4 regions of the Streptomyces sp. NPDC056503 genome follow, and region 4 is predicted to be linked to each of the others. Evidence: riboswitches for the same ligand, from Rfam matches in the RefSeq annotation. Region 4 holds a riboswitch; each other region holds the start of a gene.
What was found. A riboswitch is a leader RNA that binds a small molecule or an ion and turns the genes downstream of it on or off. The one in region 4 is predicted to bind cyclic di-AMP.

Region 1: another riboswitch for cyclic di-AMP. It lies ahead of ACFQ8C_RS00590 (transglycosylase family protein); the one in region 4 lies ahead of ACFQ8C_RS12155 (M23 family metallopeptidase).
Region 2: another riboswitch for cyclic di-AMP. It lies ahead of ACFQ8C_RS02735 (peptidoglycan DD-metalloendopeptidase family protein); the one in region 4 lies ahead of ACFQ8C_RS12155 (M23 family metallopeptidase).
Region 3: another riboswitch for cyclic di-AMP. It lies ahead of ACFQ8C_RS24130 (M23 family metallopeptidase); the one in region 4 lies ahead of ACFQ8C_RS12155 (M23 family metallopeptidase).

The regions. Positions count from the first base shown of each region.
Region 1 is NZ_JBHTST010000001.1:139,434-141,624, reverse strand. Features, by position in the region: gene eno (phosphopyruvate hydratase) at 1-90, opposite strand, end outside; gene ACFQ8C_RS00590 (transglycosylase family protein) at 384-1,118, opposite strand; cyclic di-AMP (ydaO/yuaA leader) riboswitch at 1,123-1,299, opposite strand; gene ACFQ8C_RS00585 (transglycosylase family protein) at 1,564-2,191, opposite strand, start outside.
Region 2 is NZ_JBHTST010000005.1:98,229-100,419, forward strand. Features, by position in the region: gene ACFQ8C_RS02730 (SGNH/GDSL hydrolase family protein) at 1-250, opposite strand, end outside; gene ACFQ8C_RS02735 (peptidoglycan DD-metalloendopeptidase family protein) at 410-1,387, opposite strand; cyclic di-AMP (ydaO/yuaA leader) riboswitch at 1,392-1,548, opposite strand; gene ACFQ8C_RS02740 (tyrosine-protein phosphatase) at 1,943-2,191, shown strand, end outside.
Region 3 is NZ_JBHTST010000087.1:22,322-24,512, forward strand. Features, by position in the region: gene ACFQ8C_RS24130 (M23 family metallopeptidase) at 1-1,145, opposite strand, end outside; cyclic di-AMP (ydaO/yuaA leader) riboswitch at 1,157-1,308, opposite strand; gene ACFQ8C_RS24135 (PP2C family protein-serine/threonine phosphatase) at 1,545-2,191, opposite strand, start outside.
Region 4 is NZ_JBHTST010000030.1:33,516-35,706, forward strand. Features, by position in the region: gene ACFQ8C_RS12150 (M16 family metallopeptidase) at 1-663, shown strand, start outside; cyclic di-AMP (ydaO/yuaA leader) riboswitch at 863-1,023, shown strand; gene ACFQ8C_RS12155 (M23 family metallopeptidase) at 1,032-1,802, shown strand; gene ACFQ8C_RS12160 (GntR family transcriptional regulator) at 2,002-2,191, shown strand, end outside.

The DNA.
Region 1 (2,191 bases), on a different contig from region 4:
GCCGTCGTCGAGGCCGACCTCGACCTCGACCGTGGGGTTGCCTCGGGAGTCCAGGATTTCCCGGGCTACGACGACGTCGATGGACGGCACGAGCATCTCCTTCTGGGATGTGACGCTAGGTGTGACGCATGGGTCGCAAGGTCTCGTTCGCCTTGCGACAAGAGCCTAACCGGCTCGGGCGCTCCGGCCAGCCGACCGCCCGTCCCCTGGGACGAAAAAGGGCCCAAGAGCATGCAGTAAGGGACGAAAGACCTGGAATCTACTGGACGGTAACGGCAGAACCCCGGTCCCGAGCCACGGGGGAAGGGCTCGGAACCGGGGTGGTCACCGCGGGAGGGTCGTCGGGCGCCGGTGAGCCGCCGGACTCACCGGTGCCTCGGGGCTCACTTCAGGTGGAGCTGCTGGCCCGGGTAGATCAGGTCGGCGTTCTCGACGACGTCCTTGTTGAGCTCGAAGAGCTCGGCCCAGCCACCCTTGACGCCCTGCGCCTGGGCGATCTTGCTGAGGGTGTCGCCGGCCGCGACCTTGTACTCGCCGTCACCCTTCTTGACCTTCTTGCCGGTCGGGGTGGTGACGGTCTTCTTGGCGGCGGCCTTGGGCGCGGCCTGGGTGGCCTGCTTCGGGGCCTGGGCGACCTGCTTCGGGGCCTGGCGCTGCTCGCTGCGGTTGGCGGGCTGCTCGGCGGTGCGCTCGGGGGCGCTCTGCTGCTTCGGGGCGGCGGCCTCGGCGGCGCCACCACCGTAGGAGGCGGAGGAGAGACCCACGCCACAGCTCGGCCACGCGCCCTTGCCCTGGCCCGCGAGGACCTTCTCGGCGACGGCGATCTGCTGCGACTTGCTGGCCTGGTCGGCGCTGGAGGCGTAGGCGGTGCCGCCGTACGCGGCCCAGGTGGAGGCCGAGAACTGGAGGCCGCCGTAGTAGCCGTTGCCGGTGTTGATCGACCAGTTGCCGCCGGACTCGCACTGGGCGACGCGGTCCCACTCGGAGGCGGTGGCGGCCGAGGCGGTGCCGGCGGCCATCAGCGGGGCGGCGACGGCCGCACCGGTGACGCCGACGAGGGCGACGACGCGAGTGGCCTTGGAGGGACGACGGCGCTTGCCCGTACCGGAGAACAGCATGGAGTTTCCTCTTCACCGACGCCTGTGAGGTGAGCTGTCGGGTTCGGGCTTGAAGAGTTCGCCCGGCCGCGTGTCCTTGCACGCGGCTTCACCCCTAGCCGGTCGATCGGCCGTCAGTCTCAACGGCCGGGACCGGCGCAAACCTTGGGTCCCCCACTCCTGCCTGCGGCGCTTTCGCGACGACAGTTCCCGGCGACCGACGGCAGGACTCGGCGTTTCGGTCGACGGGGCCCGCGGTGGCGAGCGGTGTCGACCGTAGACACACAGGTGCTCGAAGTTCAAAGAGGCTCACAACGGACAAATAGCCCTTACTTGCACTCCGTCAGACCTCGTTTGCGCAGGTGAGGCCTGACGGGAGCAAAGTTTGCGGACGTGACACGCCAGTTGGGACGAAGAGACCCATGTCTCACTTTCCCAAAATCGGACATACGCCCCTGAAACGGCCTCACTTCTCCGGCGAAGGGACCGTCAGCTCAAGGCTCTGACCAGGGAGGATGAGATCCGGATCGACCCCGACCGTCTGGCGGTTGGCGTCGTAGAGGGCGTCCCAGCCGCCGGCGAGATCGTTCTCCTGAGCAATCTCCGACAGGCTGTCACCCGGCATCACGGTGTAAGCGCCGCTTGCGTCCACCTTGGCGGGGGTTGAGGTGACCTTGTCCGCAGCTGCGGCATGTCTACCGGATTCCTGCGCGGTGTCCGTTACGCCGGTTTCCTCCGTGGCCGCCTCGCCCCGGTGCTTGCCCTGACCCGGCGTGGCCGACGACACGTCAGCCTCGTCCGTACCGGGGGTCACCGGGGTGGTGGGCGCCAGGGGGCTCTCCGAGCCGTCCGGCGGCGTGACCGGGGCGCCCGGCGTGCCCGTGGAGGCGTCCGGGGTGCCCGGGGTCTCCGGCGCCCGGTCGGTGGGCGCGTCCGGGGTGACGCCCGCGGGCGGCGTCGTGACCGCGCCCGCGGGGGGCGGGGTGGTGGGCGTGGTGGAGGTGGCGGGCGCGGTGGGGGCGGCGGGCGTCACCGGAGCGGTGACGGCCTTCTCCTTCTTCTCCGCGACCTCCTCCGCCCCGGCGGCATGGTCC
Region 2 (2,191 bases), on a different contig from region 4:
TCGCCCGGGGCACCTGCTCGGCCACGATCTGGTCGAGGAGGCGGCCGCGGACCGCGAGGTTGGCGTAGCGGAAGCCCTCGTGGTCCGGCAGCTGGTCGGCGAGGAGGACCGCGAAGCGGTCGGCCCAGCCGACGTAGGTCCCGTCGGGTCCGGGGTCCCCGACGCCCTCGGTGAAGCTGTCACCGATCGCCGCGTACGACCCGAATGACCCGAACGTGTTCTCGTCTGTTGCTCTCGAATCGTCTGCCACGGAAGCACATCCTTCCTTTTCGGATGTGACCTACGCGACCGTAAGGAGGGGTTGACGGCGGGTGACATATGCCACCGATAAAGAATTTGCCAAGCCGGAATAGGGCGAAGGCCCGGCACCAGGGTGCCGGGCCTTCGTGCGGCCGCGGGGCCGGACGGGTCAGATCGAGACGCCGTGCTGGCGCAGGTAGGCCAGCGGGTCGACGTCCGAGCCGTAGCTCGGCGAGGTGCGGATCTCGAAGTGCAGGTGCGGGCCGGTCGAGTTGCCGGTGGAACCCGAGAGGCCGATCTGCTGGCCGCCGCTCACCGACTGGCCGGCGGAGACGGCCAGGGAGGAGAGGTGGGCGTACTGCGAGTAGTTGCCGTCGGCGTGCTGGATGACGACCTCGTTGCCGTAGGCGCCGCTCCAGCCGGCGGAGACGACCGTGCCGGCGCCGACGGCGCGGACGGTGGTGCCGGAGGAGGCGATGAAGTCGGCACCGGTGTGGTAGCCGGAGGACCACATGGCACCGGCGGTCCGGTACGAGGTGGAGACGCCGCCGGCGACCGGGGTGACCCAGCCGGAGGAGGAGGACTGGGCGGCGGCGGCCGGGGCCGCGGCGCGCTCGGTGGAGCGGGAGGCGCGGGTCTGCTCGCCGGAGGACGGGGCCTCCTGGGTGACCTTCGCCTCGGCCTTCGGGGCGGCCTTGGCGGCGGCCTTCGGGGCGGCCTTGGCGGCGGCCTTCGGCGCGGCCTTGGCGGCGGCGGCCTTGGCGGGGTTCTTGGCGCCGAGGGTGAGCTTCATGCCCGGGAAGATCAGCGAGGGGTTCCCGCCGACGACCTGGCGGTTGTCGGCGTAGAGCCGCTCCCAGCCGCCGGCGACGTCGTGGTCGGCGGCGATCTTGGACAGGTAGTCGCCGGCGACCACGGAGTACGTGGTCGGGGCGGCGGCCTTGGCGGCCGGGGCGGCGGCCTGGACCTGCGCGGCGGCGACGGCCACGGTGCCGGAGACGGCGGCCGGGGCGGCCTGCTCGGCGGCGTGGGCGCCGGTGGCGCCGATCAGCGGCAGGGCGACGACGGCGCCACCGGTGCCGGCGGCGACGAGGCCACGGGTGATCAGGGTGGACTTCTGGCGGCGGTGCTTACCCTTCGCGGGCATGGCGAATTCCTCTCCGGCGCCTGCGAGGTGAGCTGTCGGGTTCGGACTGGAGATGTCCGGCCGCGTTTCTCACGCGGCTTCACCCCGAGCCGTCCTGCGTCGCGGGACCGGCGTACTTCCTTGGGTCCCCCGCTCCTGCCACGCATGGGTGGGTGCGAATTCCGGACGGTGGCAGGATTCGGCGGTCCGACCGGATTGACGGCGACGCTAGACGAGCGGGGTCGGCGCGAACAAGCCATGGAATTCGCCGGACATTCCGGGACGATCTTCGGCCCCGGAATTCCGGTCACCCTCCGTGGATGACGGTCCCTCGATTCCCTTTTCGGGGAGGGAGGTTGGGCCGGGCGGTCGGCCACGATCCGTCACTTCTATGACCCTGCTCACGCACGGAATTCCATCTCCCCCGCAACCAGGGCGCGTTACCTCAAGACCTTCCAATACGGACAGATCGCCCATTACCGACCAGGGGGGTGCGCCGCGCCGCGCTCGACGGGATGATTGCGGGGGGAACCGATCCCGTCCCGGCCCCGCGAACGCCTACCCCCAGGAGCATCCGTGACGCAGCAGCTGCCGCAGGTCCAGCCCCTCGAACCCGGCGAGCCCGAGCTCGCGGCGGTCCGCAACTTCCGGGACGTGGCCGGCCTGCCGACCACGGACGGGCGCGCCGTCCGGCCCGGCGCCCTCTTCCGCAGCGGCCACCTCGCCGACGCCACCGAGTCCGACGCGGCCTTCCTCTCCGACCTCGGCCTGCACACGATCTTCGACTTCCGCAACGCCGCCGACGCCAAGGTGGAGGGCCCGGAC
Region 3 (2,191 bases), on a different contig from region 4:
TCGGGAGTGTGGACCTCCATGTGGAGGTGGGGGCCGGTGACGTTGCCGGTGGCGCCGACGCGGCCGATGGTCTCGCCGGTGGTGACGGTCTGGCCGGCGGCGACGGTCATCGAGGAGAGGTGGCAGTACCAGACCTCGGTGCCGTCCTCCAGCTCCAGGACGATCCGGTAGCCGTACGAGCCGGACCAGCCGGCCGACTTGATCGTGCCGCCGTGCACCGCCTTGAGCGGGGTGCCGGTGGGCGCCGCGAAGTCGAGGCCCGTGTGGTAGCCGGAGGACCACATCGAGCCGGACTGCATGTAGGTGGAGGTGAGGGTGTACGAGGAGAGCGGCATCGAGTAGCTGGCGGCCAGCTTGGCGAGCCGCTCGGCCTCGGCCTTCTCGGCGGCGATGCGCTCGGCCTCGGCCTTCTCGGCGGCGAGCCGCTCCGCCTCCGCCTTGGCCTTCGCCTCGGCCTCGGCCTTCGCGGCGGCGTCGGCCTTGGCCTGGGCGTCCGCGGCGGCCTTCTCGGCGGCCAGCTTCTCGGCGGCGAGCTTCTCGGCGTCCACGGCGGCCTGCTGCTGCTGTTCGGCCTGCTGGAGGATGCGGGCGCGCAGGGCCTCGCCGGCGTCGGCGGTGGAGGCGGTGCGCTCCTCGGCCTCGGTGCCGGCGGCGGTGTCGGCCGGGGCGGTGTACGTGACCGAGGTCAGCGGCTTCGCGGCGACGCCGCCCGCCGCGACCGGCACGGACTCGCGCACCGAGGCGGTCGGCTCCTCGTCGCCGCCGGGCAGGAGGTCGCCGACGCCGGGCAGGTCGTGGGCGTCCGGCAGCCCCAGGTCGGGCAGGTCGGGGAGGGAGATGGCGACGGGGGCCTTCTCCTGCGCGGTGGCGAGGCCGCCCGCGCCGACGGCGGCGATGACGCCGACGCCGAGGACGGTGGAGGAGCGGGCGAAGTTGGAGCGCTGCTTCACGACCCGGTGCCGGCCGCCGGAGCGGGTCTCGGCGCGCAGGGAGCCCTCGGTCGGGTTCCACTCTCCGGGCGCGGGGGTGAAGGAGGCGGTTTCGTACGCGCCCGGCGCGAAGCCGTCCGGGTCGTCCGCTCCGACGCCACCCCGGGCGCCGAAGGGATCGAAGGGGGCTTCGGGTACGGGGGTGTTGGACGCCACGGAGGCGCGCTCCTTTCCTTCCTTCTCGCCTACCGGGTTAGCTGACGGGTTCGGAGCAGGAAGGTCTCCTACGGGCGTCTTCGCACGGAAGAGGTGCGAGGGGCCCGATTCACCCCAAGGGTTGGTTCCCCGGTTCCCTTACGGGATTCGGCGCGTGCGCGCGGAGCCGCCTCTTGCGGCGGCTGGGACGACCGCGCTGCGTTATCGAACGTTAATAGACACGACGGTCCGATTCCAAGCCGTTCCCCTTGATCATTCATTGAATTGGCAGGGATTCGCCCGAGTTGACCCCCCTTCAGTGACACCCCGCCCAACCCCGTGAATCTGACGTTATGTCAATTGTTATCTCTGTGAGACCCCTCGGGCACGGAACGTGACCGACCCCGTGGGTCCTCCCGCTCACCGGCCGGGCGGCACCACCGGCATCGTCCGCCGCCGCTCCGGCGCCCCGGCCGTCGGCCGGCTCACCGCGAGCAGCGCCATGTCGTCCGTCGAACCGCCGCCGGTGTGCCGCCGCACGTCGTCCACGAGCGCGTCGAGCAGCTCCTCCGGCCCGGGGAAGACCGCCCCCGCGAGCCGGGCCGCCGGATCGTAGAAGGCCCCGTGCCCGTCCCGCGCCTCCGACAGCCCGTCCGTGTAGAACAGCAGCGTCGCGCCCGGCGGGTAGGGCCGCTCGTCGGCCTGGTCCGGCCAGACCGACAGCTCCCCCATGCCGAGCGGCAGCGCCGCCTCGGCCGGCTCGACCGGCTCCAGGCGCCCGTCCCCGTACAGCAGCAGCGGCGGCGGATGCCCCCGGTTCACGATCCGTACGGCCCCGCCCTCGCGCGGGATCTCGGCGAGCACCGCCGTCGTGAACCCCTCGAAGGCGTCCAGCCCCTCGCGCCGGGTCCCCTCCCGCGTGAGGGCCCGTTCGAGCCGCGCCGCCACCCCCTCCAGGCCCGCCTCCTGCTCGGCCGCCTCCCGGAAGGCGCCGATGACCACGGCCACCGCCTCCACCGCGTCCATCCCCTTGCCCCGCACGTCCCCGACCACGAGCCGCACCCCGT
Region 4 (2,191 bases):
CGTCCGATGGCGCCGATCACCGCCGACGACACCGGGCGGGTCGTCATCGTCGACCGCCCCGGAGCGGTCCAGACCCAGCTGCTCATCGGCCGGATCGGCCCGGACCGCCACGACTCCGTGTGGGCCGCGCAGGTCCTCGGCGTCTACTGCCTCGGCGGCACCCTGACGTCCCGTCTGGACGCCGTCCTGCGCGAGGAGAAGGGGTACACGTACGGCGTGCGCGCCTTCGGGCAGGTGCTGCGGTCGGACGGCGAGGGGCACGGCGCCTCGATGCTCGCCATCAGCGGCTCGATCGACACCCCCAACACCGGTCCGGCCCTCGACGACCTGTGGAAGGTGCTCCGGACGCTGGCCGAGGGCGGTCTGACCGACGCCGAGCGGGACATCGCGGTGCAGAACCTGGTGGGCGTGGCCCCGCTCAAGTACGAGACGGCCGCGTCGGTCGCCGCGACCCTCTCCGACCAGGTCGAGCAGCACCTGCCGGACGACTACCAGGCGCGGCTGTACGCGCGGCTCGCCGAGACCGGCACGGTCGAGGCCACGGCGGCCGTCGTCAGCGCCTTCCCGGTGGACCGGCTCGTCACCGTCCTGGTGGGCGACGCCGCGCAGATCGAGGAGCCCGTGAGGGCCCTCGGCATCGGCGAGGTGACCGTGGTGAGCTGACCTCCCGTCGGCTCCGGCGGAGGTCTCCGATGCGCGGAAGCGCCGGAGACCTCCGCTTTGTCCGTTATGGAGTCAAGGATGATCGTATGCCCTGTGGCATGTCTTACAAATGGGCGTGTCTGTTTGGCGATTGACATCCGTCCGGCCTAGCGTCAGTCCGTCTGTCCGACCCGACGCACGCGCCGCACCCGCGGCAACCGGGCAGTCATCGCCGAGTCCCCGTCAGGCGCGAGCCTGGGGAGCCGGGGACCCACGCAGTCCCTGGGGTGAATCGGACGCCTTCGCCACGCGGAGGGGCCCGTAGGAGACCTTCCTGCTCCGAACCCGTCAGCTAACCCGGTAGGCGAGAAGGAAGGAAAGGAACCGTCTTGGCGTTCACCCGTGCCACCGGGAAGCATCGTGGTGCGAGCCGACTGGCTCGCCGCAGCGTCGGCATCGCCGGCGTGGCCGCACTCGCCACCACCGGCGTCGTCGGCACCCTGGCCTCCCCGGCGCTCGCCGCCGACACGGACAACCGTTCCTCCGAGGACACCGGCCTCACCCAGGTGATCGCCGACGAGTCCATCGCCGACCAGATCAACGCGCAGGCCGCCGCCCAGGAGCAGGAGGCCGCCGAGGCCGAGGCCCGGGCCAAGGTCCGCGCCGAGGCGAAGCGCAAGGCCGAGGCCCGCGCCCAGGAGATCCGCGAGGCCAAGGAGCGCGCGGCCCGCGAGGCCGAGCGCCGCCGGCTCGCCTCCTTCAACCTCCCGGTCGCCGGCTCGTACGTCTCCACCGGCTACAAGACCGGCGGCTCGCTCTGGTCCTCCGGCAGCCACTCCGGCGTCGACTTCCACGCCGCCTACGGCAGCTCGGTCGTCTCCGTCGGCTCCGGCACCGTCGTCGAGGCCGGCTGGGGCGGCGCCTACGGCAACAACATCGTGATCCGGATGAACGACGGCACGTACACCCAGTACGGCCACCTGTCGTCCATCGGCGTCTACGTCGGCCAGTCCGTCGAGCCCGGCCAGCAGATAGGCGTCTCCGGCTCGACCGGCAACTCCACCGGCCCGCACCTCCACTTCGAGGCCCGGGCCACCGCCGAGTACGGCTCCGACATCAACCCCGTCGCGTACCTCCGCGCCCGGGGCGTCAGCCTCTGACGCCTCGCGTCCCCGCTGTACCGAAAGGCCCCGGCTCCTGGTGAGCCGGGGCCTTTTCGTCGCACCCGGTACCGTACGGCCGCCTCCGCGAACCGGACGAATTCCGAGGGGGCATCGGAATTTCCGGCGCGCTGCAATAGAGTCGCGGAAACAGCGCTGCTCGAATTCGGTGCGCGCGGAGCGAAAGCGGAGGTCGGACATGCGGGTTCCCGCGCAATCGGTATGCACGGCGATCCGGGACGACATCGTCTCGGGGGTCTTCGAGCGCGGCAGCCGGCTGACCGAGGAACAGCTCGCCCGCCGCTACGGCGTCTCCCGCGTCCCGGTCCGCGAGGCGCTGCGCACCCTGGAGTCCGAGGGCTTCGTCGTCAGCCGCCGGCATGCGGGCG